4 regions of the Streptomyces sp. NPDC001515 genome follow, and region 3 is predicted to be linked to each of the others. Evidence: riboswitches for the same ligand, from Rfam matches in the RefSeq annotation. Region 3 holds a riboswitch; each other region holds the start of a gene.

Region 1 (7,456 bases), on a different contig from region 3:
GCTCCTGCTGCACGGGCTGCCGTACCTCGCCGCGCACGTGCTCGCCTTCGCGCTGAGCATGGTCGGCTCGTTCTTCCTGAACGCGTACTTCACCTACCGCACCCGGCCCACCTGGCGGAAGTTCCTCCTCTTCCCCCTCACCAACGCCGCCAACTTCGTCATCACCACCGGCGGCGTCTACCTCCTGGTCGACCTGGCCGGATTCAGCGACCGCTACGCCCCGCTGGTGGCCGCCGCGGCCGCCATCCCCCTCACGTTCGTCGTCTCGCGCACGATCATGCTGCGGCCGGACGCCCCGTCCCGGAAACGGCCGGAACCGGTGGGCTGAGTCCGGCGGTCCCCGGCCACATCCCCAACTCCTCCCGAATCGTTGGTCGAATCAGTGGCCCGGACCGGTTCCACTCCCTAACATCGATCACCGCAAGGCTTTGTGCACCGCCGCACAATCTCCTCGGGAGGCTCCTTTGCACCGCCGTCGTCGCACCGCGCTCACCGTCTCCGCCGCCCTGCTCGTCGCAGCGCCGGTCCTCACCGCCTGCGGCAGCCAGGCCCACCCCGGCGCCGCGGCCGTCGTCGGCGGGGACCGGATCACGGTGGCCACCGTGCAGGGCCAGGTGGCCGATGTGCGCAAGGCGCAGGACGCGTCGAAGCAGTCGGCGCAGATCAGCGACCAGTCGGGGCAGCTCGCCCGCGCCAAGCTGCACGGGCTGATCCTGGACCGGATCCTGGACAGGGCCTCCGCCGACGCGGGGGTGACGGTGACGCGTGCCGAGGTGCAGCAGATGCGCGCCTCGGCGGCGGCCCAGTACCAGGGGGAGGACGGGCTGCGCGCCGCCGTGCTCCAGGAGCGGTGGATCGCCCCCGACCAGATCGACGCCTTCCTCCGGGAGCAGATCCAGCTGACCAAGCTCGGCCAGGCGCTCGGCGCCGACCCGACGACGCCCGAGGGCACCAAGATCCTGGGCGAGGCGCTGAGCGAGGCGTCGAAGGCGCTCGAGGTCGACGTCAACCCGCGCTTCGGCACCTGGAACAACCAGCAGATCCAGCTCGCCGACTACAAGGCCCCGTGGATCAAGCAGGTCACCGCGGCGGAGAAGCCGGCCGCGGAAGCCGGGGCCTGAGCCCGCGCCGAGGCCGGGGCCTCGGGCCTGTGCGCGGGCCGGAGCCTGGGGCCGCCGCTCCTGCGGCGGCCGGGGTAGATTCCGCCCTGTGAACGCTGAAGATCCCGGCCGCATCGTCCTGCTCACCGCCAGCCACCGTGTCGCGCCCGGACTGCTGTCCTGGCCCGCCTGGCAGGCCCTGCACGCGGCCGGCCGGGTGCACTGCGCCCAGGACGCGGGCGCCCAGCTGCCGTATCTGCGCGAGGCCGGGATCACCGTCGCCCCCGGCGTTCCCGGCGCCGAGGAGCTGGTGGACGCCTGCGCGGGCGGGCACACCGTGGTGGTCCTCACCGGCGGGGAGGGCGAGGGGCCGCTGACCGACGGACTGGCCCGGCTGGCCGGTTCGGGCCGGGTGCGGATGCCGGAGCTGGAGCTGCTGCCCGGTTCGTACGATCTGCCCGGCGCCCGGCTCCTCGATCTCGTCCAGATCATGGACCGGATCCGCCGCGAGTGCCCCTGGACCTCGCGGAAGACCCACCAGGGCCTCGCCAAGTACGCGATCGAGGAGGCGTACGAACTCGTCGAGGCGATCGAGGACGGCACCCGCGAGGAACTCCGCGAGGAGCTGGGGGACGTGCTCCTCCAGGTCGTCTTCCACGCCCGGATCGCGGAGGAGGGCATTCCGGGAAGCGGCGAGGAGCCGTTCTCCGTGGACGACGTCGCCGGCACGCTCATCGAGAAGCTGATCCACCGCCACCCGCACGTCTTCGGCGACGCCACCGCCGAGACCCCCGAGGACGTCCACGCGCACTGGCTGCGCACCAAGGCCGTCGAGAAGCGGCGCGCCTCCGTCACCGACGGGGTGCCGCTCGGCCAGCCCGGCCTGGCCCTCGCCGCGAAGCTCGCGAGCCGCGTGCGTACGGCCGGACTCGACGTCCCCCTCCCCGAGGGCGGGGACGGCGCCGCCATCGGCTACCGGCTGCTCGCCCTGGCCGTCCGCGCCCAGGAGGAGGGCGTCGACCCGGAGGCCGCCCTGCGCGCCGCGGCCCGCGCCTACCGGGACGCCATCCGGGCCGCGGAGGGCGTGGACGGCGCGGAGAGCACGGACAGCGCGGAGTAGGGGCCGCCGAGGCCCCGGAGCCCCCGCCCGGGGCAGCGGATAACGTCGGGGGGTGAACGACCACCCCGCCCACGCCCCGGCCGGCTGCCCCGCCCACGGCGGGTCCGGCGCCGCCGTCCCGCCCGCGCCCGAGCTCTTCACCTGGGAGTTCGCGACCGATCCGTACCCCGCCTACGCCTGGCTGCGCACGCACAGCCCCGTGCACCGCACCACCCTGCCCAGCGGGGTCGAGGCATGGCTGGTGACGCGGTACGCGGACGCCCGGCAGGCGCTCGCCGACGCCCGGCTCTCCAAGAACCCGGCCCACCACGCCGGGTCCGCGCGGGCCAAGGGGAAGACGGGCATCCCGGGGGAGCGCAAGGCGGAGCTGATGACGCATCTGCTGAACATCGACCCGCCCGACCACACGCGGCTGCGCCGGCTCGTCTCCAAGGCGTTCACCCCGCGCCGGGTCGCCGCGTTCGCGCCCCGCGTCCAGGAGCTGACGGACCGGCTGATCGACGGCTTCGCCGCGAAGGGGGAAGCGGACCTCATCCACGAGTTCGCCTTCCCGCTCCCCATCTACGCCATCTGCGATCTGCTCGGGGTGCCGGGCGAGGACCAGGACGACTTCCGGGACTGGGCGGGGATGATGATCCGCCACGGCGGCGGCCCGCGCGGCGGGGTGGCGCGCTCCGTGAAGAAGATGCGGAACTACCTCCTGGAACTGATCCACCGCAAGCGCGAGGACCCGGGCGACGATCTGATCTCGGGGCTCATCCGGGCGAGCGACCACGGCGAGCACCTGACGGAGAACGAGGCCGCCGCGATGGCCTTCATCCTGCTGTTCGCGGGTTTCGAGACGACCGTGAACCTGATCGGGAACGGGGTCCACACCCTGCTCGGCCATCCGGAGCAGCGCTCCCGCCTCCAGCGTTCGCTGGAGGCGGGGGAGACGGAGCTGCTGGCGACCGGGATCGAGGAACTGCTGCGGTACGACGGGCCGGTGGAGCTGGCGACCTGGCGGTACGCCACCGAGGCGCTGACCATCGGCGGGCAGCGGGTGGCCGAGGGCGATCCGGTGCTCGTGGTGCTGGCCGCCGCCGACCGGGACCCGGAGCGCTTCGCGGGTCCGGACACGCTGGACCTCGCACGGCGTGACAACCCGCACCTGGGATACGGACACGGCATCCACTACTGCCTCGGGGCCCCGCTCGCCCGGCTGGAGGGCCAGACGGCCCTCGCCACCCTGCTGAAACGTCTTCCGGACCTCCGGCTTGCCGGGGAATCGGCCGATTTGCGCTGGCGCGGTGGGCTGATCATGCGCGGACTGCGCACCCTTCCGGTCGAGTTCGGTCCGGAAGCGGGCACGGGCGGAAGGTGACTTTCTGTCAACTCTGTGATGTCGGCGTGATCTGCGCTGCATCGACTTGTGACATCCGTTCGAGTCCCGCTAGGTTCACCGTTCGACCCACCCGTCACACGGAAGGCATCCCCATGGGCTCCGCGAACGGCAGGCACCGTCGTCCCCGACAGGCTCCCGCCATCGTCGTCGCCGCAGGCGTGACCGGCTCGGCCCTCGCGATCCCGCTGCTCGGCGCCGCGGGCGCCCACGCGGCGGACGCCTCGACCTGGGACCGGGTGGCCGAGTGCGAGAGCGGCGGGATGTGGAGCGCCGACCTCGGCAACGGCTCCTACGGCGGCCTCCAGTTCTCCCCGGAGCTGTGGAAGGCGTACGGCGGCGAGTCCTACGCCGAGCGCGCCGACCTCGCCAGCCGCTCGCAGCAGATCGCCGTCGCCGAGAAGGTGCTGGCCGACCGGGGGCCGATGGCGTGGCCCAGCTGCGCGGTGATCTCCGGGCTCGCGACGGACGCCGGGCTGCCGGGGGTGGACCCGGGCGGCGTGCCGTCCGACGAGCCCTCCGCCGATCCGTCCGCCGACCCCTCGGCGGAGGCCGGGGCCCCGGACGACGCGACCGCGGACGGCAAGGACGCCGGGGACGCGAAGGGCGGCGCGGACGAGCGGGGCGCGGACGCCTCGCGCGGCAAGCACGCCAAGCCGGACGCCTCTCCCTCCGCCTCCACGCCCTCGGCCGGGGACGCGCGGGACGCCTCGGGGGCGGACGCCTCCGACGCCGCGCCGGGCGACGAGCGGCGGGCCGGGAGCGCCGACCGGGGCGGCAAGCACCGGGGCGCCCCCGCACCCGAGGAGACCCGGCAGTCCGGCCGCGAGGACCGCGACGCGGGGCGGCACGCCTCGCGCGGCGAGTCCGGGGCGCGCGACGCGGGGGACCCGGCCGCCGACGGCGCGTACACCGTCCGGCCCGGCGACAACCTGTGGGCGATCGCCCAGGCGCAGAAGCTGCCCGGCGGCTGGACGGCGCTCTACGAGACCAACAAGGACGAGATCGGCTCCGACCCGGACCTGATCCTGCCTGGCCAGAGCCTTGACCTGGGTGCGCCGACCGGGTGAGTCCGGCCCGGATCACCGGCTGAAAATGCCCCGGATTCCGGGGTAGTTCAGAGGCCTATGTCCCACTTTCGACCAAGTGAGACATAGGTCTCTTTGCGTGAACTGGCGTGTTGTGTCCGGGAGGTCCCGTCGCATCCGTTCCGACCTGCGCAAATGTGGGTTTGTCAGATGCAAGTACGGGATGTTTTTCCGGTATGTCCTTCTTTGAATGTCGGGGTTGGGTGTGTTTACGGTCTGAACCGCTCGCACCGCGGGCCCCGTCGACCGTCACGCCGAATCCTGCCGTCGGTCGAAGGGAACAGACGCGAAAGCGCCGTAGGCAGGAGCGGGGGACCCAGGTAGGCGCCGGACCCGGACGTCGAAGGACGCCGGGACCGGCTTGGGGTGAAGTCGCGTGCTAGGACGTGCGACCGGGCAACTCACAGGCCCGAACCCGACAGCTCACCTCGCAGGCGTCGGTGAGGAGAAGTCTCGATGCTGCTCAACCGCAAGGCCAACAAGCACCGCCGCCCCTCCAAGGCCGTCCGGATCGCCACGCTCGCCGGCGTCGCCGGTGCCGCCGTCGCCGTTCCGCTGATGGGCGCGACCGGCGCCTCCGCCGCCTCGGTGGCCACGTGGGACGCCGTCGCCCAGTGCGAGTCCGGTGGCAACTGGTCCATCAACACCGGCAACGGCTACTACGGCGGCCTCCAGTTCTCCCAGTCCAGCTGGGCCGCCGCCGGCGGTACCCAGTACGCCCCCCGCGCCGACCTGGCCACCAAGGCCCAGCAGATCGCCACCGCCGAGAAGCTGCTCGCCCTCCAGGGTCCGGGCGCCTGGGCCTGCGCCGGCGCCGGCAACCTGACCAACGACGGCGTCGACCCGGGCGTCGACACCGGCTCCTCCGCCGCCACGACGGAGCAGGCCCCCAAGCAGGAGGCCGCGCCGCAGAAGCAGGCCGAGCGCACCGAGGCCCCGGCCACCAACCGCTCGGAGCGCACCCCCGCCCCGGCGAAGAGCGAGCCGAAGAAGGCCGCGAAGACCGTGACCACCCCGACCGGCGCGAAGGTCGCCAAGGGCGACGGCGAGTACAAGGTCGTCACCGGCGACTCGCTGAGCAAGATCGCCGCCGACCACGGCGTCGAGGGCGGCTGGCAGCGCCTCTTCGAGCTGAACAAGGACATCGTCAAGGACGCCGACCTGATCTACCCGGGTCAGCAGCTCCACCTGACGAAGTAGTCGCGACCCCTCCTCGTCGACGGCTCCGGACACCCCGGCCCGGTGCGCACCCTCCCCCCGTGCGCGCCGGGCCGGGGTCCGCTCGTTCGGGCCGGGGACCGTTCAACTGTTGTCGTTACCCGTCAGTAGATTTCTTCCCTTTCATCCCGCTGTGCCCGCGCTTGGGTCCTTTTTCGTCCCAGGGGTCGGGCGGTCGGCCGACGCAGGCCGCCGGGCCGGTTAGGCTCGTGTCGCAAGGCCCACGTGGCCCCGCACCCCAAGCGTCATATCCCAGAAGGAGATGCCTCGTGCCGTCCATCGACGTCGTCGTAGCCCGGGAAATCCTCGACTCCCGCGGAAACCCCACGGTCGAGGTCGAGGTCGGCCTCGACGACGGCTCCACCGGCCGTGCCGCCGTTCCGTCCGGCGCCTCCACCGGTGCCTTCGAGGCCATCGAGCTTCGTGACGGAGACCCCAACCGCTACCAGGGCAAGGGCGTCGAGAAGGCCGTCCTCGCCGTCATCGAGCAGATCGGCCCGGAGCTCGTCGGCTACGACGCCACCGAGCAGCGCCTGATCGACCAGGCGATGTTCGACCTGGACGCCACCGAGAACAAGGGCTCGCTCGGCGCCAACGCCATCCTCGGCGTCTCGCTCGCCGTGGCCCACGCCGCCTCCGAGGCCTCGGACCTGCCGCTCTTCCGCTACCTCGGCGGCCCGAACGCGCACCTGCTGCCCGTTCCGATGATGAACATCCTCAACGGCGGTTCGCACGCGGACTCCAACGTGGACATCCAGGAGTTCATGATCGCCCCGATCGGCGCGGAGTCCTTCTCCGAGGCGCTGCGCTGGGGTGCCGAGGTCTACCACACCCTGAAGAAGGTCCTGAAGACCAAGGGCCTGTCCACCGGTCTCGGCGACGAGGGCGGCTTCGCGCCGAACCTGGAGTCCAACCGCGCCGCCCTCGACCTCATCGTCGAGGCCATCAAGGAGGCCGGCTACGCCCCGGGCAAGGACATCGCGCTCGCGCTCGACGTCGCCGCCTCGGAGTTCTACAAGGACGGGAAGTACGAGTTCGAGGGCAAGTCCCGCTCGGCCGCCGAGATGACCGAGTACTACGAGGAGCTGGTCTCCGCGTACCCGCTGGTCTCCATCGAGGACCCGCTGTACGAGGACGACTGGGCCGGCTGGAAGGTCATCACCGACAAGCTCGGCAGCAAGGTGCAGATCGTCGGTGACGACCTCTTCGTCACCAACCCGGAGCGCCTGGCCCGCGGCATCGAGGAGGGCTCCGCCAACGCCCTGCTCGTCAAGGTCAACCAGATCGGTTCGCTGACCGAGACCCTGGACGCCGTCGAGCTGGCCCAGCGCAACGGCTTCAAGTGCATGATGTCGCACCGCTCCGGCGAGACCGAGGACGTCACCATCGCGGACCTCGCCGTCGCCGTGAACTGCGGCCAGATCAAGACCGGCGCCCCGGCCCGCTCGGACCGCGTCGCCAAGTACAACCAGCTGCTGCGCATCGAGGAGATCCTCGACGACGCCGCCGTGTACGCCGGCCGCTCGGCGTTCCCGCGCTTCAAGGGCTG
Region 2 (7,456 bases), on a different contig from region 3:
TGCACTATCGGGGTGGGAGGTGGCGTGGTGATGACGCACGCGGCGTACGACTGCGACGTGCTGGTGATCGGCGGCGGGATCGTCGGCCTGTCGGCGGCGTACGCGCTCACGCGGAGCGCGCCGGGCACCCGGGTGACGGTCCTGGAGAAGGAAGCCGCCCCCGCCCTCCACCAGACGGGCCGCAACAGCGGGGTGATCCACAGCGGGATCTACTACCCGCCCGGCTCCCTCAAGGCGCGCTACGCGGTCCGCGGCGGCGCCGAGATGGTCGACTTCTGCCGCGAGCACGGCATCGCGCACGCGGTGACCGGCAAGCTCATCGTGGCCACCGAGCGCGCCGAGCTGCCCCGGCTCCACGCCCTCGTGCAGCGCGGCCGGGAGCACGGACTGCCCGTGCGCGAGCTGGGCCCCGCGCAGATCGCCGAGTGCGAACCGCACGTGAGCGGCCTCGCCGCGATCCGGGTGGGCACCACGGGGGTGTGCGACTTCGGCGCGGTGGCGAACCGGTTCGCCACCGAGGTGCGGGGCGCCGGCGGCGTGATCCGCTTCGGCGCCGAGGTCACCGCGATCGACCGGCGGCCCTGGGGCGTCGCGGTGCGCACGGCGGACGGCCTGGTGGTGCGCTCCCGGGTGCTGGTCAACTGCGCGGGGCTGCACTGCGACCGGGTGGCCCGGCTGGCGGGCGACGACCCGGGCATGCGGATCATCCCCTTCCGGGGGGAGTACTACGAGCTGGCCCGCCCCGAGCTGGTGCGCGGCCTGGTCTACCCCGTGCCCGACCCGGCCTTCCCCTTCCTCGGCGTCCATCTCACCCGGGGCCACGACGGCGGGGTCCACGTCGGCCCCAACGCGGTCCCCGCCCTCGCCCGCGAGGGCTACGGCCACGCGGTCGTCCGCCCCCGCGAGCTGCTGGCCACGCTCGGCTGGCCCGGCTCCTGGCACATCGCCCGCAGACACTGGCGGTACGGGGCGGGCGAGGTCCACCGCTCGCTCTCGAAGCACGCCTTCACCACGGCCGTGCGCCGGCTGCTGCCCGAGGTCACCGAGGCCGATCTGCGCCCCTCCCCCGCCGGAGTCAGGGCCCAGGCGGTCCTGCGCGACGGCACCCTCGTCGACGACTTCCTGATCCGCGAGGCCCCGCACACCGTGCACGTGCTGAACGCCCCGTCCCCCGCCGCCACGGCCGCGCTGCCCATCGGGCGGGAGGTGGCACGCAGGGCGCTGCTCCGGGCACGGGCGACGGGGTGGAAGCCGCCCGCCGTAGAATCAGGGCATTGTGTCTGAGCCCATGAATTCCCCCGCGACGCCCCCCGCCGGACCGCCGGCCGGCCAGGACGCCGCCACCGCCGGCATCCCGGACGAGCTGCGCGCCGCCTCGCTGGACCGCGCGCGCCGACTGCGCCACGAGCCCCGCTTCCCCGGCGGCCCCTCGGCCGACCCGGCCGGTTCGCACCACGAGCGCCGCATCCGCAGCTTCCAGCCGCGCCGCAGCCGGGTCACCACCGGCCAGCAGAACGCGCTGGAGCGGCTCTGGCCGAAGTGGGGCCTGGACATCGACGGGCTGAGCGTCCTGGACCTGCCCGCGCTGTTCGACGGGCTCCCGGTGGTCCTGGAGATCGGCTTCGGCATGGGCGAGGCCACCGCGCAGATGGCCGCCGACGACCCGGGCACCGGCATCCTCGCCGTGGACGTCCACACCCCGGGCCAGGGCAATCTGCTCGGCCTCGCGGACCGCAACGGGCTCTCCAACATCCGGGTCGCCAACGGCGACGCGATCATCCTGCTCCGCGAGATGCTGGCCCCGGACGCGCTGGACGGCCTGCGGGTCTACTTCCCCGACCCGTGGCCCAAGGCCCGCCACCACAAGCGCCGGCTGATCCAGCCGGAGTTCCTCGACCTGGCGGCGCAGCGGCTGAAGCCCGGCGCGGTGCTGCACTGCGCGACCGACTGGGAGCCGTACGCCGAGCAGATGCTGGAGGTGCTGACCGCGCACCCCCGCTTCGAGAACACGGCGGCCGACGGCGGTTATGCGCCACGGCCCGCGTTCCGGCCGCTGACCCGCTTCGAGGGCCAGGGCCTGGACAAGGGCCATGTGGTCCACGACCTGCTCTTCGCGCGCCGCTGACGGACCGGGGGCCGGGGACGTCGCCCGCCGGACGGGTCGCTCCCGCGCCATGGCCGTTGTCAGTCCCGGTCGTTAGGGTCGAAGGGTGTCCGACGGGTCCGTGCAGCAGCGGCAGCCCGCCGTCCCGGTGCTGGAGGAGCAGCGGGTCGGCGAGATCCTGGCTGCCGTGCCGGAGCGGGGCCAGTGGCGCTACCGGCCGCGCCGGGTCGGCATGCTGTGGCGGAGCCGGACGCTCCGCGTCGTCGCCGTCTTCACGGTGCTGGCGCTCTGCGGCCTGGTGATCCTCGCCCTGGTCCGCGACCAGACCGGGACGCGTGGCTTTCTCGTCGGCCTCGGCCTGGCCGTGCTGCCCGTCCCGGTGCTGATGACGGCCTTCCGCTGGCTGGACCGGGTCGATCCGGGCCCGTGGCGCACGATGCTGTTCGCCTTCGCCTGGGGGGCCTGTGCGGCCGCCCTGATCGCGATCCTGGCCAATTCGATGGCGACGCGGTGGATCGCCACGGCCACGGCGGACCCGGGGCACGCGGACACGCTGGGCGCCACGGTCATCGCCCCCGTGGTGGAGGAGAGCGCCAAGGCGGCGGCCGTGCTGCTGCTCTTCCTGTTCCGCAGACGGGACTTCGGCGGTGTCGTCGACGGGGTGGTGATCGCCGGCTTCGCCGCCACGGGCTTCGCCTTCACGGAGAACATCCTCTATCTGGGCAACGCCTTCGGCGAGGACCAGCAGGTGGGCTCGGGCTTCGCCTCGGTGACGGTGGCGACGTTCTTCGTCCGCGCCGTGATGTCACCGTTCGCGCATCCGCTGTTCACCGTGCTGACGGGCATCGGCTTCGGCATCGCCGCAGGCGCCGCCCGCCACCAGCGCCTGCGGCGCTTCGGACCGCCCGTCCTCGGCCTGCTCCTCGCCATGGGCATGCACGCCCTGTGGAACGGATCGGCGTCGTTCGGTCCGTACGGGTTCTACGCCGTGTACGGGGCGTTCATGGTCCCGGCCTTCGGGCTGGTGACCTGGCTGGCCGTCTGGTCCCGGCAGCGGGATCTGCGCACCCTGGGCGTCGAACTCCCGGCGTACGCGGCGGCGGGCTGGATGTCGCCCGCCGAGCCGCCGGCCCTGTCCTCGATGCGGGCCCGGGGCATGGCCCGCGACATCGCGCGCCGCCTCCCGGCGGGCCCCGGGACGGGCCCCTTCCCGGCTCCGCCGCTCATACCCGCCCCCGCACCGACGCCGGCCCAGGCCCGGAAGGAGGCGAAGGCCCGGGAGAAGGCGGCGGCCCGTACGGTCGCCGAGTACGAGTCGTTCGCGACCTCCCTCGCGTTCCTGCGCCGCCAGGCCCGCCGGGGCACGGCCGGACCCGACTTCGCCGAACGGGAGCTGGAGCTGCTGCACCACCTGTGGCAGCGGCGGGCGACGGCGGGCCCCGCCCTGGCGCACGCGGCGCAGGCCACCGGTCGGCTCCGCCCCCGCTTCGCCCCGCCGATACCCCCGCCGTACCCGGGCCAGGCGTACGGCCCCCGGCCGTACCCGTACCGGGGAGGCCCGGTGCCACCGCAGGGCGGCCCCCTCCCGTATCCGGCCGGTCAGCCCCCGTATCAGGGCGCTCAGGCCCCGTACCGGGCCGGGCCCGTCCCGTATCAGGGCGGCGGCCCGGTGCCGTATCGAGACGGAGGCCCGGTTCCGCCTCAGGGTGGTGGCCCGGTTCCGTACGATCCGCAGGCCGGCCCCAGGGGCTGAGGGCTCCTGGGGCCGGCCGGGGCGGGGGCGTCGGTGAGGCGTGCGGTCAGGCGGATGCCTCGGTGAGGCGGGACAGTTCCGCGTCCGTCAGGTGGAGGTCGGCGACGGCGAGCAGGGCGGGAAGCTGCTCGACGGTGCGGGCCGAGGCGATGGGCGCGGCGACGGTGGGGCGGGCGGCCAGCCAGGCCAGGGCCACGGTGGCGATCTCCGCCTCGCGTTCGGTCGCCACGGCGTCCAGTGCGGCAAGCACCTTCTGTCCGCGCTCGGACTCCAGGTGCGCGGAGGCACTGCCGGCGCGGGCGCTGTCGACGGTCGCCCCCGGGCGGTACTTGCCGGTGAGGAATCCGGCGGCGAGGGCGAAGTACGGGACGGCAGCGAGCCCGGCGCGGGCGGCGGTCTCCTGGAGTTCGCCCTCGTAGGTGTCGCGGGAGACGAGGTTGTAGTGCGGCTGGAGGGCCACGTAGCGGGCGAGTCCCTCGCGCTCGGAGAACTCCAGCGAGGCGCGCAGCCGTTCCGGGCTGATGTTGGAGGCGGCGATCTCGCGGACCTTGCCCTCCTTCACCAACTGGTCGAGCGCGGTGATGATCTCCTCGACCGGGACGGTCTCGTCGTCGAAGTGCGTGTAGTAGAGGTCGATGTGGTCGGTGCCGAGCCGGCGCAACGACTCCTCGGCACCGGCCTTGATGGTGGCGGCGGAGAGGCCTTTGTAGTCGGGGTGGGCGCCGACCTTCGTCGCCACGACCACATCCGCGCGGTTGCCGCGCGCGGCGAGCCACTTGCCGATGATGGTCTCCGACTCGCCGCCCACGTTGCCGGGGATCCAGGACGAGTAGGCGTCGGCGGTGTCGATGAAGTTGCCGCCGCCCGCCGTGTAGGCGTCGAGGACGGCGAAGGACTGCGTCTCGTCGGCCGTCCAGCCGAAGACGTTGCCGCCGAGGGAGAGCGGGAAGACCTGGAGACCGGAGGTGCCGAGGGGGCGAAGAGAAGTCATGGGGAGAACAACCCGCCGCACCCGGGCCGCTATTCCGTGCCCGGTACACAAAGACCCGCCGACGGGCACGCCCCTGCCCGGCCGGAGTGCGTAGGGGCGGGTGTGCGGGCACAGGTCTGCGGGCGGGCGTACGGGCACGGCTCTGCGGACAGACCGGCAGCCCTGACGTCGGGGGGTCAGCGTCAGGGCTGCCGGGGTTTCGCCGTACGCCTCGGGGAAGGTGTCAGACGGTCAGGCCGCGGGCGTTCAGCCAGGCCATGGGGTCGACGCCGGTGCCGTCCGCGGTGTGGACCTCTAGGTGGAGGTGCGGGCCGGTCACGTTGCCGGTCGCGCCGACGTTGCCGATGACGTCCCCGGTGGTGACCTTCTGGCCGACGCTGACGCCGATGGACGACTGGTGGCAGAACCACAGCTCCGTGCCGTCCTCCAGCTCCAGGACGGTGCGGTAGCCGTAGGACCCGGACCAGCCGGCCGACGTGATGGTGCCGGTGTGGATGGCCTTGATCGGGGTTCCCGTCGGGGCGGCGAAGTCGAGGCCGGTGTGGTAGCCGGAGGACCACATCGAACCGGCCTCGCCGTAGGTCGAGGTGATCGTGTACGAGGAGGTCGGGATGGCGTAGCTCGCGGCGAGCTTGGCCAGCCGCAGGGCCTCCGCCTTCTTCGCCGCCTCCTCGGCCGCCTTCTTCTTCTCGGCGGCGAGCCGGGCCTCGGCGGCGTCCTGCTTCTTCTTCGCCTCGGCCGCCGCCTTCTCGGCCGCGGCCTTCTCCTCGGCGGCCTTCGCCTCGGCGGCGGCGGCGTCCTGCTGCTGTTCGGCCTGCTGGAGGATGCGGGCGCGCAGCGCCTCACCGGCATCGGTGGTGCCCTGCTCGGCCTCGGCGGTGGTCACACCCGCGGAGGTCAGCGGGGCGGCGGCGATGGCCGCCTCGGCCCTCTCCTCGGGGGATTCGGCCTTGTCGGACGAGAAGAGCGCGCCCACCCCGGGCAGCGACTTCGCGGCCGGAAGATTGTCCGCGATCGAATCGGGAAGAGAAATGGAGACCGGCGGCTTGCTCTGGGCGGTGGCCATGCCACCCGCTCCGACGGCCGCGATGACACCGACACCGAGGACGGTGGAGCTGCGGGCCAGACCATTGCGCTGCTTGGCGACGCGGTGCCTGCCGCGTACGGGACGGACGGACTCCTCGGTGGGGTTCCACTCCTCCCAAGCCCGCTCGGACCCGGCCTCCTCGGCGCGGAAGTCGGCCGCGTAGGCATCGACCCGATCGGTCCCGCGCTCGGGCGCGAAGTCGTTGCCGTAGTCGTACCCGAACCGGGAAGAGGGTTCGGGGGCAGGCTTGTTGGACGCCACGGAGGCGCACTCCTTTCCTTCCTTCTCGCCTACCGGGTTAGCTGACGGGTTCGGAGCAGGAAGGTCTCCTACGGGTTCCTCCGCCTCGACGGACGAGACAGAGATGCCCGATTCACCCCATGTAGGTGGTTCCCCGGTTCCCTTGCGGAATTCGGCGCTCGCGCACGGTGCCGCCACTGACGACGGCCTGGACAACCGCGCTGCGTTATCGAACGTTAATAGACAGACGGGCTCGATTCCAAGCTGTTCCCCTTGATCGTTCCCGTCCTTGGCCTGGACTTTACGGGACACAACCGGGTGGAATCGGGCGAGTTCATCGCCCCTCGACGACCCTTCGGATTCTGACTGTGCGTCAAATGTTATGCGGAGTGGGGTCTCTCGGTTACGGTCCGTCGCCCCGCGCGTGACCCCGGCCGCCGCCTCCCTGCCCGCCGCCTCCCCTGCCGACGATCCGCACCGTCCTACGCCGGTCGGGCTGCCCCTCGGCGGGCCGGGCGACGGCGAGAAGCGCCAGGTCGTCCGTCGCCTCCCCGCCCGTGTGCAGGCGCACGTCCTCCGTCAGCGCCGTCAGCAGCTCCTCGGGGCCCGGGAAGATCCGGCCCCGCAACCGGGCGGCGGGGTCGTAGAAGACCCCCGCGCGGTCACGGGCCTCGGAGAGACCGTCCGTATAGAAGAGGAGGGTCGCGCCGGCGGGCAGCTCCCACACGTCGGTCGGGTCCGGCCACGCCCCCAGGTCCAGTCCGAGGGGCAGCGCGGGCACCGAGGGCGTCAGCACCTCCAGTGCCCCGTCGGCACGCAGCAGCAGCGGCTCGGGGTGGCCCCGGTTGACGATGCGCACCCGGCCCTCCCCCTTCGGGATCTCGGCGAGGACGGCGGTGATGAACCCCTCGGAGGCGTCGAGGCCCCCGCGTATCTCCGACTCCCGGGCCAGCGCCCGCTCCAGCCGCACCGCCACCCCCGCCAGGTCGTCCTCCCGCTCGGCCGCCTCCCGGAAGCAGCCGATGGCCACCGCCACCGCGCCGACCGCGTCCAGCCCCTTGCCCCGCACGTCTCCGACCAGCAGCCGCACCCCGTGCGGGGTGTCGGTCACCGAGAACAGGTCGCCGCCGACGTACGCGTCCGCCTGCGCCGCCTCGTACCGCGCGGCGACCCGCAGCCCCCCGACGCTCTCGGCCGGGATCGGCACCACCGCCCGCATGGCGGTCTCCGCGATGACCCGGGCGGAGGCCAGCTGCTCGTTGCTCCGCCGGACGACTCCGT
Region 3 (7,456 bases):
CGAGCGCCCGCATGTGCGGGAAGACGCCGTCCTCCATGCCGGTGAGGAAGACCACCGGGAATTCGAGGCCCTTGGCGGTGTGCAGGGTCATCAGCGTGATGACGCCGGAGCCGTCGGTGTCCTCGTCGGGGATCTGGTCGGAGTCCGCGACGAGCGCGACCTTCTCCAGGAACTCGGCCAGGGTGCCCGCGCCCTCCTCCTCGCCGCGCTCCTGCTCGAATTCGAGGGCGACGGCGGCGAGTTCCTGAAGGTTCTCGATGCGGGTCTCGTCCTGCGGGTCGGTGGACGACTGGAGTTCGGCGAGATAGCCCGTGCGCTCCAGGACGGCCTCCAGGACCACGGCGGGTCCGGCGCCGGACTCGACGATCGTGCGCAGCTCCTCCATCAGCGTGTTGAACCGCTTGACGGCGTTGGCCGAGCGCGCGGCCATGCCGTACGCCTCGTCGACCCGGCGCAGGGCCTGCGCGAAGGAGATCTTCTCGCGCAGCGAGAGGGCGTCGATCATGGCCTCGGCGCGGTCGCCGATGCCGCGCTTGGGGACGTTGAGGATGCGCCGCAGCGGGACGGTGTCCTCGGGGTTGGCGAGGACCCGGAGGTAGGCCAGGACGTCCCGGACCTCCTTGCGCTCGTAGAAGCGCACGCCGCCGACGACCTTGTAGGGCAGGCCGACGCGGATGAAGATCTCCTCGAAGACACGGGACTGCGCGTTCGTCCGGTAGAAGACGGCGACGTCCCCGGCCCTCGCCTCGTCCGTGTCGGTCAGCCGGTCGATCTCGTCGGCGACGAACTGGGCCTCGTCGTGCTCGGTGTCCGCGACGTAGCCGGTGATCCGGGCGCCGGTGCCGGCCTTGGTCCAGAGGTTCTTGGGGCGGCGGCTCTCGTTGCGCTCGATGACGGCGTTGGCGGCGGAGAGGATCGTCTGCGTGGAGCGGTAGTTCTGCTCCAGCAGGATGGTGGTCGCGTCCGGGTAGTCCTCTTCGAACTGGAGGATGTTGCGGATGGTGGCGCCGCGGAAGGCGTAGATGGACTGGTCCGCGTCACCCACCACGCACAGCTCGCCGGGGGCGTCGTCGGGGCCGGTGGGGCCGACCAGCTCCCGTACGAGGGTGTACTGGGCGTGGTTGGTGTCCTGGTACTCGTCGACGAGGATGTGGCGGAAGCGGCGGCGGTAGTGCTCGGCGACGTCGGGGAACGCCTGGAGCAGGTGGACCGTCGTCATGATGATGTCGTCGAAGTCCAGCGCGTTGGCCTCGCGCAGGCGGGCCTGGTAGAGCGTGTACGCCTGGGCGAGGGTCTTCTCGAAACCGTCGGTGGCCTGGCCGGCGAAGGTCTCCTCGTCGATCAGCTCGTTCTTCAGGTTCGAGACCTTCGCCGTGAACGACTTCGGGGGGAAGCGCTTGGGGTCGAGGTCGAGATCGCGGCAGACCAGGGCCATCAGGCGCTTGGAGTCGGCGGCGTCGTAGATCGAGAACGAGGACGTGAAGCCGAGCTTCTTCGACTCGCGGCGCAGGATGCGGACGCACGCGCTGTGGAAGGTCATGACCCACATGGCGTTGACCCGGGGTCCGACGAGCTGTTCGACGCGCTCCTTCATCTCGCCCGCGGCCTTGTTGGTGAAGGTGATCGCGAGGATCTGGCCCGGGTGCACCCCGCGCTCGGCCAGCAGATGGGCGATGCGGTGGGTCAGCACCCGGGTCTTGCCGGAGCCGGCCCCGGCGACGATGAGCAGCGGGGACCCGGAGTGCACCACGGCGGCGCGCTGCTCGGTGTTCAGACCGTCGAGCAGGGCGGCGGCGTCGAGGACGGGGCGGTGGGCGCCGTCCCGGTAGTACGCCTCGCGGGGCGGCGGGGGCCCGTCGTAGACGCCCGCGAAAAGGTCCTCCGGCACCTCGTCGGGCGCGGAGTCCTCGGGGGGCGGCGGGGGCCCTTCCTCCGGTTGCTGGAGGCCGGCCAGGAAGCTGTCGTCAAAGAGGCTGCTCATCGCTGTACGAGTCTAGGGCCTGTGCGGCGGGTCAGGGCCGGGTAGGGCGCGGCGGCTGGTGCGGTGCATCGCAAGGCGCCGGAGCGTCCTGATAGCGGAGCTATCCGGGCGTTTCGGCAACGCCGCGAGGTGCCGTGCCAGGCGTCGCGACCCCGGCCATGACCCGCTGCACAGGCCCACCGGGCGGGCGCACTGACAGGTGGGGGCGGAGTGACCAAGAGCGCATGACCGACCGGGCACGGAGAGCGAGCGGGCGGGCGCGTGACGTGGTGAATCGGGGGCCCTGCCCGCCCCACGGCACCCCGATCCGCCAAGGTCACAAAAACGTATCGGGCATATCGAACACCAACCTTCACAGGGGCACCATGAGTTGGCTAGCGTGCTCCGTCGGGCGGCCCGTACCCCCAGAGGCGATCCACGCCGAGCGGGCGGCCACGCCGAATCCGGGCTGCGCGCACGAGGCGCCCGGAGCCGGGGACCCACACGAAGCACCGGGGTGAATCGGTCCGCGACCCCCCACCCGGACCGTAGGGCAGCCTTCCGTTCCGCCCGAACCCGACAGCTAACCCGGTAGGCGGTCCACGGAAGGAGATGCAGACCTTGGCGTCGCATCGCAAACCGCGCACCCGGGTGCGCACCACCGGCCCCGCCGTGGGGATCACGACCGCCGCTCTCGCGTCCGTGACCCTGTTGTCCTCGCAGAGCGCGCTGGCCGCGCCGGCCCCCAAGCCCAGCATCGAGGACGTCCAGAAGAAGGTCGACGACCTCTACCGGCAGGCGGGGACCGCGACCCAGCAGTACAACCGGGCGAAGGAGGCGACCACCGCCCAGAAGGCCGCGGTGGACAGGCTCCTGGACGACGTCGCCGAGCGGACCGGGAAGCTGAACGAGGCCCGCAGGACGCTCGGCACCTATGCCGCCGCCCAGTACCGGGGCGGCGCCCTCGCGCCGACCGCCACGTTCTTCCTGGCCGACGACCCGCAGTCGTTCTTCGACCAGACCCACCTCATGGACCGGATGACCGAGCGCCAGACCACGGCGGTCGCGGACTTCCGTACGCAGCAGGCGAAGGCGTCCAAGCAGCGGGCCGAGGCCGTGAAGAGCCTGGAGACGCTCACCGAGTCGCAGGCGACGCTGCGGACCAGCAAGCAGGCCGTCCAGACGAAGCTGGCCGAGGCCCGGACGCTGCTCTCGAAGCTGACCGCCGAGGAGAAGGCGCGGCTGGCCGAGCTGGAGCGGAAGAAGGAGGCCGAGGCCCGGCGCAAGGCAGCGGAGCTGGCGAAGAAGCAGGCCGCCGCGAAGGCCGAGGCCGACCGCAAGGCCGAGGAGGCCGCCGAGGCCGCCAAGCAGGGCGGCGGCGGTACGGACGCGGGCAGCGGTACCGATACGGGCACCGGCTCGGACAGCGGTGCCACGACGAAGGCCGACAAGGTGATGGCGTTCGCCGAGGCCCAGATCGGCAAGCCGTACGTATGGGGGGCGACCGGCCCCGCCTCGTACGACTGCTCGGGGCTCACCCAGGCCGCCTGGAAGGCCGCGGGGGTGGACATCCCGCGGACCACCTGGGACCAGGTGAACATCGGCACCCGGGTCGCCACGGCCGATCTGCGCCCCGGCGACCTGGTCTTCTTCTACGACGACATCAGCCACGTCGGCATCTACAAGGGCGACGGCATGATGATCCACGCGCCGAAGCCCGGGGCGAACGTGCGCGAGGAGTCGATCTACTACATGCCGATCTACGGGAGCGTGCGCCCGGCCTGACCGGGGAGACCCCGTCCGGACACGACGAGGGGCCGGCCCGTCACCGGGCCGGCCCCTCGTCGTCCGTGCGCTCAGTTCCAGAGCGTGGCGATGAAGATGTTGACGACGGTCAGTCCGCCGACGGCGGCGAAGAGGCCCTTGTCGACCTTCTCCTCGTCGCGCTTGACGTACACGATCCCGAGGATCACGACCAGGATCAGCAGCTTGATGCCGATCTTCACGTTGTTCACCGGGTGGTCGTCGGCCTGGTCGAGCCCGACGAGGGCGATCCCGGTGACGAGCATGGTCAGCGCACCGTGCAGCATCGCCGGGACGAACCGTGCCGTCCCGGCCCCCATGGCCTTCATCTGGGTGAGGAATCCGCCCAGCAGGGAGGCGATGCCGATGATGTGCAGGGCGACGAAGACATCGATGAGTACGCGCATGGCTCCGCAGCCTAGCTCCGCACATAGCAGCACCCGGCGGCGAGGTGGGTCTCTCTGACCGCTTGACCGGTTGATGCGCGAATTGCCTGACTCTGGCGGGGTTTTTCCGGTCATCCGAGAACAGCGCAACGCCAAATTCAGACAATAGTGGTCATTACAACTCCTGCCCGTGCCCCGGGTTTAGCGTCCCGTCCCAGGTGACCCCCCACCACCGGCCCCCGTGCGGGGCGGTGTGCCGGGCGGTCGCCCCGCCGGGTCCCGCGGCGGACCGCACCCCCTGTGCGCGGTCCCCCGCCGGACCGGGCGGGCCCGCCGGTAGGCCCCGGCGGGCAGTCGCAAGGAAGGACGCCCGCCCTCGTGGCAGCGCACCGCAAGACCAAGCAGCGCCCGCACTCCGGCACTGCTGCCCGCACCGCCGCGACACTGGCCCTCGCCGGAGCCGCGACGGCCGCCGCGTTGCCGGGACCGGCGCACGCCGATCCCGCCCCCACCACCGCCCAGGTGAAGGCCCGGGTCGACCGGCTCTACCGGGAGGCGGAGACCGCCACCGAGCAGTACAACGGCGCGAAGGAGAAGGCCGCCGCCACCGCCCGCGCGGTGGACGACCTGCGCGACGAGGCCGCCCGCCGCACCGAGCGCCTCAACACGGCACGCCAGGCCCTCGGCGCCTACGCCGCCGCGCAGTACCGTTCCTCCGGCATCGACCCCGCCGTCCAGCTCGCCCTCTCCTCCGACCCGGACCAGTACCTCCGCCGCGCCGCGTACGTCGAGCGGGCCGGCGAACGCCGCGCCACCGAACTGCGCACCGTGCGGCGCCAGGTCACCGACCTCGCCCAGGTCCGCGCCGAGGCCGCCGGGCAGCTGCGCGAACTGGCCGCCCGCCGGGCCGCCCTCAAGGAGCACAAGGCCACCGTCCGCGCCAAGCTCGCCGAGGCCCGGCGCCTCCTGGACCGGCTGAGCCCGGCCGAGCGCGCCGCCTTCGACGCCTCGGAGGGCGGCCGGGGCGAGGCCCACGCCGGACGCGGCGCCCCGCGCGGTCTGACCGCCGCCCCGGGCACCCGCGCCGCCCAGGCCGTCGCCTTCGCCTACACCGCCCTGGGCAAGCCCTACGTCTGGGGCGCCACCGGCCCGTCCTCGTTCGACTGCTCCGGGCTCACCCAGGCCGCCTGGCGCGCCGCCGGTGTCTCGCTGCCCCGCACCACGTACACCCAGATCAACGCCGGCCGGCGGGTGTCGCGCTCCGAACTCGCCCCGGGGGACCTGGTGTTCTTCTACTCGGGCATCAGCCATGTCGGGCTGTACATCGGCAACGGGCGGATGATCCACGCCCCGCGCCCCGGCGCCCCCGTCCGCATCGCGCCCATCGACCAGATGCCCTTCGCGGGGGCCACCCGGGTGGCGTAGGCTCCCGGCCCCGGCCGTGACCGGCCGGTCCGCCCCGACGGCCCGAAGGACACCCGCACATGCCGATGGACGCCGACGTCCAGCACCATGCCCGCACCCTCACGCTGCGCTCCCCGGACCATGTCCGGGTCGGGCCGTTCGTGATCCGCCACAACCCGAAGTGGTCGCTGAAGTACGCCAACTACGCCATCCCCGACCAGGGCGCCGAGCCGACGCCCGGCGATCTCGACGCGCTCGTCGCGGCCTTCCGGGAGCGGGACCGGATGCCCCGGCTGGAGTTCCTGCCCGGTTCGGCGCCCGCCGTCGAACCGGCGCTGCTGGCCGCCGGGTTCACCGTCGAGAACCGCGCCCCGATCCTCGCCTGTGCCCCCGGTGAGCTGGTGGACCCGAAGCCGGTCGCGGAGCTGGCCGTCACGGAACCGGCCACCGGGGCCGAGTTCGCCGCCGCCGCGCTCGTCCAGCACCTGGGCTACGGCGGCGAGGGCGAGCCCGAGGAGGGCACCGCCGCGTGGCTGCGCGACGCGGTGGCCGGGGGCGGGGTCGCCGCGCTCGCCACGGTCGGCGGCGTCCCGGCCGGCGCCGGGGGCTGCTCGGTGCCCGTCGACGGACTCAGCGAGCTGGCGGGCCTGGCGGTCGCCGCGGAGTTCCGCCGCCGGGGCATCGGGGCCGCGCTCTCCGCGCATCTGACCCGGACCGCCTTCGCACGGGGCTGCCGGGTGGTGTGGCTGGAGCCGGGCGACGCGGATGTGGAGCGGATCTACGCGTCCATCGGCTACCGCCGGATCGGCGAGAAGCTGAACATCTCGCTCGACCCGGCGGACCCGGACACCGACTGAGGGCCGGGATCAGACCAGCCGGCGGGCCGTCGCCCAGCGGGTCAGCTCGTGGCGGTTGGAGAGCTGGAGCTTGCGCAGCACCGCCGAGACGTGCGACTCGACGGTCTTCACCGAGATGAACAGCTGCTTGGCGATCTCCTTGTACGCGTACCCCCGGGCGATCAGCCGCAGGACCTCGCGCTCGCGCTGGGTCAGCCGGTCCAGGTCCTCGTCGACCGGGGGCGCGTCCGTGGAGGCGAAGGCGTCGAGGACGAAGCCGGCCAGCCGGGGCGAGAACACCGCGTCGCCGTCCTGGACCCGGAAGACCGAGTCGATCAGGTCGGCGCCGGTGATGGTCTTGGTGACGTAGCCGCGCGCGCCGCCCCGGATGACGCCGATGACGTCCTCGGCGGCGTCCGAGACGGACAGCGCCAGGAAGCGCACCGGGTTCTCCACCGCACCCATGAACGGGGCGCAGCGGCGCAGCACCTCGACGCCGCCGCCGCCGGGGAGGTGGACGTCGAGGAGGACGACCTCGGGGCGGGTCGCCGTGATGACGGTGACCGCCTGGTCGACGTCGGCGGCCTCCCCGACGACCTCGACGCCGGTCTCCTCGGTGCGGCCGATCTCGGCCTGGACCCCGGTGCGGAACATCCGGTGGTCGTCGACGAGCACGACTCGTACCCGGCGCTCCGGGCCCTCGCCGCCCGTGGTCGCCTCAGTGGTCCCGTTCATCGCTCGTCCTCTCCATCTCCAGCTCGACTTCCGTGCCCCCGCCGGGCACCGAACGCAGCCGTGCGGTGCCGCCGTTGCGCTGCATCCGGCCGATGATCGACTCTCGTACGCCCATTCTGTCCCCCGGTACGGAGTCCAGGTCGAATCCCGGGCCCCGGTCGCGGACCGAGACGAAGACCGTGCGGCCCTCGACCTCCGCGTACACCTGGACGGCCCCGCCCTCGCCACCGTACTTGGCGGCGTTCACCATCGCCTCGCGCGCGGCCTGCATCTGCGCGGCCAGCTTCTCGTCGAGGGGGCAGTCGCCGACGACGACGACCTCCAGGGGGACG
Region 4 (7,456 bases), on a different contig from region 3:
TGCGGCGCGGGGTGACGTTTTCCACGGAGGCGGTGGCTCGGATCTTGAACGTGCCGCGGCCCGAGGCGTACGCGTCCTTGATGCCGCCCAGGCCCACGATCCGGCCGCCGGTGGGCAGATCGGGTCCGGGGACGAACCGCATCAGGGTCTCCAGATCGGCGCCCGGGTGCCTGATCAGGTGCCGGGCGGCCGCGATGACCTCGCCCAGGTTGTGCGGCGGCATATTGGTCGCCATGCCGACCGCGATCCCGGTCGTGCCGTTGACCAGCAGATTCGGATACGCGGCCGGGAGGACGACCGGCTCCTGCTCCTGCCCGTCGTAGTTCGACTGGAAGGCGACGGTCTCCTCGTCGATCGACTCCGTCATCAACGACGTCGCGTCGGCCATCCGGCATTCCGTGTACCGCATGGCGGCGGGCGGGTCGTCGTTGCCCAGCGAGCCGAAGTTGCCGTGGCCGTCGACCAGCGGGAGCCGCATGGAGAAGGGCTGCGCCATGCGCACCAGCGCGTCGTAGATCGACGCGTCGCCGTGCGGGTGCAGCTTGCCCATGACCTCGCCGACGACCCGGGCGCACTTCACGAAGCCGCGGTCGGGGCGCAGGCCCATCTCGTTCATCTGGTACACGATGCGGCGGTGGACCGGCTTCATGCCGTCGCGGGCGTCCGGCAGGGCCCGGGAGTAGATCACGGAGTACGCGTACTCCAGGAAGGAGCCCTGCATTTCGTCGACGACGTCGATGTCGAGGATCTTCTCCTCGAAGTCGTCCGGCGGCGGGGTCTTCGTGCTGCGGCGGGCCATCGCTGCTGCGACTCCTTCACGGATTCTGATCGGGCAACCTCAGGGTCCCTCGGGTTTCCTCAGGTTCTGACGCGCACCATTGTGGACCGCCCCACTGACAACGCGGACCTCGACCCGTCCCAAAGCACGTTCTCCGTCCGCCCCGAGACGGTGATGACCCTCTTTCCCGCGAACTTTCGCGGTACGGGAACTTCGCCAGGTGTCGGTGCGCTTGCTTACAGTGGCAGGTCTCGCAGTAAAACCAGTATCGCGATCGAAGGGACGTACATGCCCATGGGTCACACGGCCACAGCCCAGGCCGGCTCCGGCGGCTTGACAGCGACCGAGCACCGTCTGGCCAACGGCCTGCGCGTGGTGCTCTCCGAGGACCATCTGACCCCGGTCGCCGCGGTGTGCCTCTGGTACGACGTCGGCTCGCGCCACGAGGTCGAGGGACGCACCGGACTGGCTCACCTCTTCGAGCACCTGATGTTCCAGGGCTCCGGACAGGTGAAGGGGAACGGACACTTCGAACTGGTGCAGGGCGCCGGCGGCTCCCTCAACGGGACCACCAGCTTCGAGCGCACCAACTACTTCGAGACGATGCCGGCGCACCAGCTGGAGCTGGCCCTGTGGCTCGAAGCCGACCGGATGGGCTCGCTGCTCGCCGCGCTCGACGAGGAGTCCATGGAGAACCAGCGCGACGTCGTCAAGAACGAGCGCCGCCAGCGCTACGACAACGTCCCGTACGGCACAGCGTTCGAGCGGCTGACCGCCCTCGCCTACCCGGAGGGCCACCCGTACCACCACACCCCGATCGGTTCGATGGCCGACCTCGACGCCGCGACGCTGGAGGACGCCCGGACGTTCTTCCGTACGTACTACGCGCCGAACAACGCGGTGCTCTCGGTCGTCGGCGACATCGACCCCGAGCAGACCCTCGCCTGGATCGAGAAGTACTTCGGCTCGATCCCCTCGCACGACGGCAAGCGGCCGCCGCGCGACGGCGCGCTGCCCGAGACCATCGGCGGTGAGCTGCGGGAGGAGGTCCGCGAGGAGGTTCCGGCGCGGGCCCTGATGGCCGCCTACCGGCTGCCCCACGACGGCACCCGGGAGTGCGACGCCGCGGACCTCGCGCTGACCGTGCTCGGCGGCGGCGAGTCCTCCCGGCTGCACAACCGCCTGGTCCGCCGCGACCGGACGGCCGTGGCCGCCGGATTCGGGCTGCTGCGCCTCGCGGGCGCGCCCTCGCTCGGCTGGCTGGACGTCAAGACGTCCGGCGGCGTCGAGGTGGCGCGGATCGAGGCCGCGGTCGACGAGGAGCTGGCCCGGTTCGCCGAGGAGGGCCCCACCCCCGAGGAAATGGAACGCGCCCAGGCCCAGTTGGAGCGCGAGTGGCTGGACCGCCTCGGCACCGTCGCGGGCCGCGCGGACGAACTGTGCCGGTACGCGGTGCTGTTCGGCGACCCCCAGCTCGCCCTGACCGCCGTGCACCGGGTCCTCGACGTCACCGCCGACGAGGTCAAGGCCGCCGCCAGGGCCCAGCTGCGGCCCGACAACCGGGCGGTCCTGGTCTACGAGCCGGTGGAGCCGGCCGACGAGGCGGACGCCGACACCGACACCGACGCGCACGAGGGGGCGGACCAGTGACCGACGCTGCCGCGACTGGAGTTTCGATGCAGTACCACCCGCAGCCCGCCCCGGGCACGGCCCGCCCCTGGGCCTTCCCCGCCCCCGAGCGCGGCGCGCTGCCCAACGGGCTCACGGTGCTGCGCTGCCACCGCCCCGGCCAGCAGGTCGTCGCCGTCGAGATCTTCCTCGACGCCCCGCTGGACGCCGAGCCCGAGGGCCTGGACGGCGTCGCCACGATCATGGCGCGCGCCCTGTCCGAGGGCACCGACAAGCACAGCGCCGAGGAGTTCGCGGCCGAGCTGGAGCGGTGCGGCGCCACCCTGGACGCCCACGCCGACCACCCCGGCCTCCGGGTCTCCCTGGAGGTCCCGGCCTCCCGGCTGCCCAAGGCACTCGGCCTGGTCGCCGAGGCGCTGCGCGCCCCCGCCTTCGCCGACAGCGAGATCGAGCGCCTGGTGGGCAACCGGCTGGACGAGATCCCGCACGAGCAGGCCAACCCCGCCCGACGGGCCGCCAAGCAGCTCTCCAAGGAGCTCTTCCCGGCCACCGCCCGGATGTCCCGGCCCCGCCAGGGCACCGAGGAGACCGTGGCCCGGATCGACGCCGGGGCCGTGCGCGCCTTCTACGACGCCCACGTCCGGCCGTCCACCGCCACGGCCGTGGTCGTCGGTGACCTCACCGGCATCGACCTGGACGGACTGCTCGCGGACACCCTCGGCGACTGGTCGGGCAACACCGTCGAGCCCCGGCCGGCCCCGGCCATCACCGGCGACGACACCGGCCGCGTGGTGATCGTGGACCGTCCGGGCGCTGTGCAGACGCAGCTGCTGATCGGCCGGATCGGCGCCGACCGCCATGACAGCGTCTGGCCAGCCCAGGTGCTCGGCACCTACTGCCTCGGCGGCACGCTGACCTCCCGGCTCGACCGGGTGCTGCGCGAGGAGAAGGGCTACACCTACGGCGTGCGGGCCTTCGCCCAGGTGCTGCGCTCCACCGCTCCGGACTCGGCTTCCGGGGCGACGGGCGCCGCGATGCTCGCGATCAGCGGTTCGGTCGACACGGAATCCACCGGTCCGGCGCTGGACGACCTGTGGAAGGTGCTGCGCACGCTGGCCGCCGAGGGGCTGACGGACGCCGAGCGCGAGACGGCCGTGCAGAACCTCGTGGGGGTCGCCCCGCTGAAGTTCGAGACGGCGGCCTCCGTCGCGGGCACCCTCGCCGACCAAGTCGAGCAGCATCTGCCCGACGACTACCAGGCCACGCTCTACGCCCGGCTCGCCGAGACCGGCACGGTGGAGGCGACCGCCGCCGTCGTGAACGCGTTCCCGGTGGACCGTCTCGTCACGGTGCTGGTGGGGGACGCCTCGCAGATCGCGGAGCCCGTCCGGGCCCTGGGCATCGGAGAGGTGTCGGTCGTCACGGGCTGAGGCACGGCCGGCCCGGACGCGTCCGGGGAGAACGGTAACGGCACCAAGGGGGATGGATCGCGCGGAGAGAGTTCCGTGCGGTCCATCCCTTTTGTCCGTCACGAAGGGAAAGGTGCACATTTGCCCTGTGGGATGTGCGACAAAAGCGGCTGTCCGTTTGGTCCGCGTCCGCGCCGCCGCTTAGCGTCGGCTCCGCTGTCCGCACCCGTATGCCGCATCCGTGACGTACCGGGCAGCCATCGCCGAGTCCCCGTCAGGCGCGAGCCCGGGGAGCCGGGGACCCACGCAGTCCCTGGGGTGAATCGGACGCCGGCGCCCCCGGACCCGGGCCGCGGCATCCGTAGGAGACCTTCCTGCTCCGAACCCGTCAGCTAACCCGGTAGGCGAGAAGGAAGGAAAGGACCAGCCACTCCATGGCGTTCACCCGTGCCTCCGGGAAGCACCGTGCCCCGGGCCGTCTGAGCCGCGCCGGCGCGAAGACCGTCGGCATCGCGACCCTCGCCACCACCGGCGTCGTCGGCGCACTGGCCTCCCCGTCGGTCGCCGCCGACGCCGAGACCCCCGTCACCGACACCGGCCTCACCCAGGTCATCGCCATCGAGCGGGACCTCGCCGACCGCGTCGACGCCCAGGCCCAGGCGCAGCGGCGCCAGGCCGAGGCCGCCGCCGAGAAGCGGGCGAAGGCCGAGGCGGCCGCCCAGAAGAAGGCCGAGGCGAAGAAGAAGGCCCAGGCCCGGGCCGAGGCGAGGAAGAAGGCCCGCGCCGCCGCCGAGGCCCGCGCCGAGGAGGCCCGCGAGACCGCAGCCCGCGCCGCCCGCTCCGCCGAGCGCGCCCGCCTCGGCGCGTACCGGCTCCCCGTCGCCGGCACGTACGTCTCCACCGGCTACAAGTCGAGCAGTTCCCTCTGGTCCTCCGGCAGCCACTCCGGCATCGACTTCCACGCCGCCTCCGGCAGCCCCGTCGTCGCCGTCGGCGCCGGCACGGTCGTCGAGGCCGGCTGGGGCGGCGCGTACGGGAACAACATCGTGCTGCGGATGAGCGACGGCACGTACACCCAGTACGGCCATCTGTCCTCGATCGGTGTCTCCGTCGGCCAGGGCGTCGCCGCCGGGCAGCGGATCGGGCTCTCCGGCTCCACCGGCAACTCGACCGGCCCGCACCTCCACTTCGAGGCGCGCACCACGCCCTCGTACGGCTCCGACATGGACCCGATCGCCTACCTCCGGGCCCACGGCGTCTCCCTCTGAGACCCGCGACGCCCCGAAGGCCCCGGCGCGCACCGCCGGGGCTTCGGCATCTCCGGGAGGGGTGGTGGCGCGTGGGGGTCACCCCCTCGCCGCCGAGGACCGGGGCCAAAAGATATTCATGAATGAACTCCCGGCATCGGAAATGCGACCGCATTGTCATAGAGTCGCGGGACAGGTGTCGATCGGCCGCGATCCGCGGGGATGAGGGCGGGGGTTCGGACATGCGTATTCCGGCGCATTCGGTATGCACGGCCATTCGTGAAGACATTGTCTCGGGTGTCTTCGAGCGCGGCAGCCGGCTGACCGAGGAGGTGCTGGCACGCCGGTACGGGGTCTCCCGCGTCCCGGTGCGCGAGGCGCTGCGCACCCTGGAGTCGGAGGGGTTCGTGGTCACCCGCAGACACGCCGGGGCCTGTGTCGCCGAGCCCACCGAGCAGGAGGCCGTCGACCTCCTGGAGATGCGGACGCTGCTGGAGCCGCTGGGCGCGGCCCGTGCCGCGCGGCGCCGTACCGAGGCGCATCTGAAGGTGCTCCGGGGCCTGGTCAGGCTCGGTCAGGAGCGGGCCAGGCGCGGTGAGGGCGAGGATCTGCGGTCCCTGGGCACCTGGTTCCACGAGACGCTCGCCCAGGCCTCCGGCAGTCCGGGCCTCATCGCCCTGCTCACCCAGCTGCGCCACAAGATCGCCTGGATGTACACGGTCGACCCGCCGTCCCGGCCGGCCGACGCCTGGGCCGAGTACGGGGCGATCGTGGACGCCGTGGCGCGCGGCGACGCCGAACGGGCCAGGGCCCTGACCGCCCAGCACGCCGAGCGGGCCGGGGCCGCGCACCGGCTGCGCCGCCCCGTCCCGGCGGGGAAGGTGAGGAATGCGCAACATCCCGTACACACCCCGAGCGGTCGTTCGTAATAAAGACGCCGTAGACAAAGGGGAGAGGAATTGGGACGGGTGCTATTCCCGCTGCCCGCATTTCTCTTTCCGGGCCCCGTCGTCGATGTTTCCGACGGGAATACGGTGGTGCCGCGTCCCGGGAATGCGGAAACCGCGCCGCCCGGTCGGGGGAGGCGCGGTTTCGGCGCGGAACCATCCGGCGCGTGCGGCCGGTCCGGGTCAGACGGTCTCGGGGAGCTCGTCCAGTCCCTCGGCGACCAGCTTGGAGAGACGGTCCAGAGCGGCGTCGGCGTTCTCCGCGTCGGACGCCAGGACGATCTCCTCGCCGCCCTGCGCGCCGAGCCCGAGCACGGCGAGCATCGAGGCGGCGTTGACCGGGTTGCCGTCGGCCTTGGCGATCGTCACGGGGATGCCGGAGGCCGTGGCGGCACGGACGAAGATGGAAGCGGGGCGGGCGTGCAGGCCCTCGGCCCAACCGACGTTGACGCGGCGCTCAGCCATGGTTCTGCCCTTCACGAATCAATGGTTGTCTAGACCAGTCTCTCATGCAGTGCGCGGTGCTCCGGCCGGACCGCGCCGCGCACCCCCACGGGTGCGCCACCGCCGCCCGGCCACCCCAGACTGCCCCGGCCCCGTCCCCCACGCGACCGGTGGCGGCGCCGTAGGCTTGGCCCATGCAGCCCTCTCCGGAGCAGAGTCCGCAGCACGCCTACCCCGATCACTGGGAGGCGGACGTGGTGCTCCGCGACGGGGGCACGGCCCGGATCAGGCCCATCACCACGGACGACGCCGAGCGGCTGGTCAGCTTCTACGAGCAGGTCTCCGACGAGTCGAAGTACTACCGCTTCTTCGCGCCCTACCCCCGGCTCTCCGCCAAGGACGTCCACCGCTTCACCCATCACGACTACGTCGACCGGGTGGGCCTCGCGGTCACGGTGGGCGGCGAGTTCATCGCCACCGTCCGCTACGACCGGATCGACGCGACCGGCCGCCCCGCCTCCGCCCCGGCCGACGAGGCCGAGGTGGCCTTCCTCGTCCAGGACGCCCACCAGGGCCGCGGGGTCGCCTCCACCCTCCTCGAACACATCGCGGCCGTCGCCCGCGAACGCGGCATCCGGCGCTTCGCCGCCGAGGTGCTGCCCGCCAACACCAAGATGATCAAGGTGTTCCGGGACGCCGGCTACACCCAGCAGCGCAGCTTCGAGGACGGTTCCGTCCACCTCACCCTGGACCTCGAACCGACCGCCGAGTCCCTGGCCGTGCAGCGCGCCCGCGAACAGCGCGCCGAGGCCCGCTCCGTGCAGCGGCTGCTCGCCCCCGGCTCCGTCGCCGTCATCGGCGCCGGACGCACCCCGGGCGGCGTGGGGCGCACCGTGCTGCGCAACCTCCTGGCGGCCGGGTTCACCGGCCGCGTCCACGCGGTGAACCACGCCCTCGCCCCCGGCCAGGACACCCTGGACGGCGTGCCCGCCCACCGCTCCC

The links. Region 3 has a riboswitch for cyclic di-AMP ahead of ACWCXC_RS24610 (NlpC/P60 family protein). Riboswitches for the same ligand answer to the same signal wherever they lie in the genome.
Region 1: linked by a shared signal. The riboswitch ahead of ACWCXC_RS06775 (transglycosylase family protein) and the one ahead of ACWCXC_RS24610 (NlpC/P60 family protein) in region 3 are both predicted to bind cyclic di-AMP.
Region 2: linked by a shared signal. The riboswitch ahead of ACWCXC_RS28120 (M23 family metallopeptidase) and the one ahead of ACWCXC_RS24610 (NlpC/P60 family protein) in region 3 are both predicted to bind cyclic di-AMP.
Region 4: linked by a shared signal. The riboswitch ahead of ACWCXC_RS13420 (M23 family metallopeptidase) and the one ahead of ACWCXC_RS24610 (NlpC/P60 family protein) in region 3 are both predicted to bind cyclic di-AMP.

What each region holds. Positions count from the first base shown of each region.
Region 1 covers NZ_JBSFHN010000004.1:42,723-50,178, reverse strand. The annotation lists gene ACWCXC_RS06800 (GtrA family protein) at 1-328, shown strand, start outside; gene ACWCXC_RS06795 (SurA N-terminal domain-containing protein) at 465-1,121, shown strand; gene ACWCXC_RS06790 (nucleoside triphosphate pyrophosphohydrolase) at 1,210-2,220, shown strand; gene ACWCXC_RS06785 (cytochrome P450 family protein) at 2,273-3,583, shown strand; gene ACWCXC_RS06780 (transglycosylase family protein) at 3,697-4,671, shown strand; cyclic di-AMP (ydaO/yuaA leader) riboswitch at 4,973-5,141, shown strand; gene ACWCXC_RS06775 (transglycosylase family protein) at 5,146-5,889, shown strand; gene eno (phosphopyruvate hydratase) at 6,177-7,456, shown strand, end outside.
Region 2 covers NZ_JBSFHN010000031.1:18,424-25,879, forward strand. The annotation lists gene lhgO (L-2-hydroxyglutarate oxidase) at 28-1,284, shown strand; gene trmB (tRNA (guanosine(46)-N7)-methyltransferase TrmB) at 1,289-2,125, shown strand; gene ACWCXC_RS28110 (PrsW family intramembrane metalloprotease) at 2,211-3,857, shown strand; gene ACWCXC_RS28115 (aldo/keto reductase) at 3,904-4,848, opposite strand; gene ACWCXC_RS28120 (M23 family metallopeptidase) at 5,072-6,196, opposite strand; cyclic di-AMP (ydaO/yuaA leader) riboswitch at 6,208-6,363, opposite strand; gene ACWCXC_RS28125 (PP2C family protein-serine/threonine phosphatase) at 6,579-7,456, opposite strand, start outside.
Region 3 covers NZ_JBSFHN010000024.1:43,077-50,532, reverse strand. The annotation lists gene pcrA (DNA helicase PcrA) at 1-1,981, opposite strand, end outside; cyclic di-AMP (ydaO/yuaA leader) riboswitch at 2,407-2,574, shown strand; gene ACWCXC_RS24610 (NlpC/P60 family protein) at 2,573-3,745, shown strand; gene ACWCXC_RS24605 (hypothetical protein) at 3,817-4,170, opposite strand; gene ACWCXC_RS24600 (NlpC/P60 family protein) at 4,528-5,574, shown strand; gene ACWCXC_RS24595 (GNAT family N-acetyltransferase) at 5,634-6,410, shown strand; gene ACWCXC_RS24590 (LuxR C-terminal-related transcriptional regulator) at 6,420-7,124, opposite strand; gene ACWCXC_RS24585 (PspC domain-containing protein) at 7,108-7,456, opposite strand, start outside.
Region 4 covers NZ_JBSFHN010000010.1:103,058-110,513, reverse strand. The annotation lists gene ACWCXC_RS13435 (DNA gyrase/topoisomerase IV subunit A) at 1-799, opposite strand, end outside; gene ACWCXC_RS13430 (M16 family metallopeptidase) at 1,067-2,428, shown strand; gene ACWCXC_RS13425 (M16 family metallopeptidase) at 2,455-3,837, shown strand; cyclic di-AMP (ydaO/yuaA leader) riboswitch at 4,068-4,237, shown strand; gene ACWCXC_RS13420 (M23 family metallopeptidase) at 4,251-5,084, shown strand; gene ACWCXC_RS13415 (GntR family transcriptional regulator) at 5,306-5,992, shown strand; gene ACWCXC_RS13410 (HPr family phosphocarrier protein) at 6,194-6,475, opposite strand; gene ACWCXC_RS13405 (bifunctional acetate--CoA ligase family protein/GNAT family N-acetyltransferase) at 6,649-7,456, shown strand, end outside.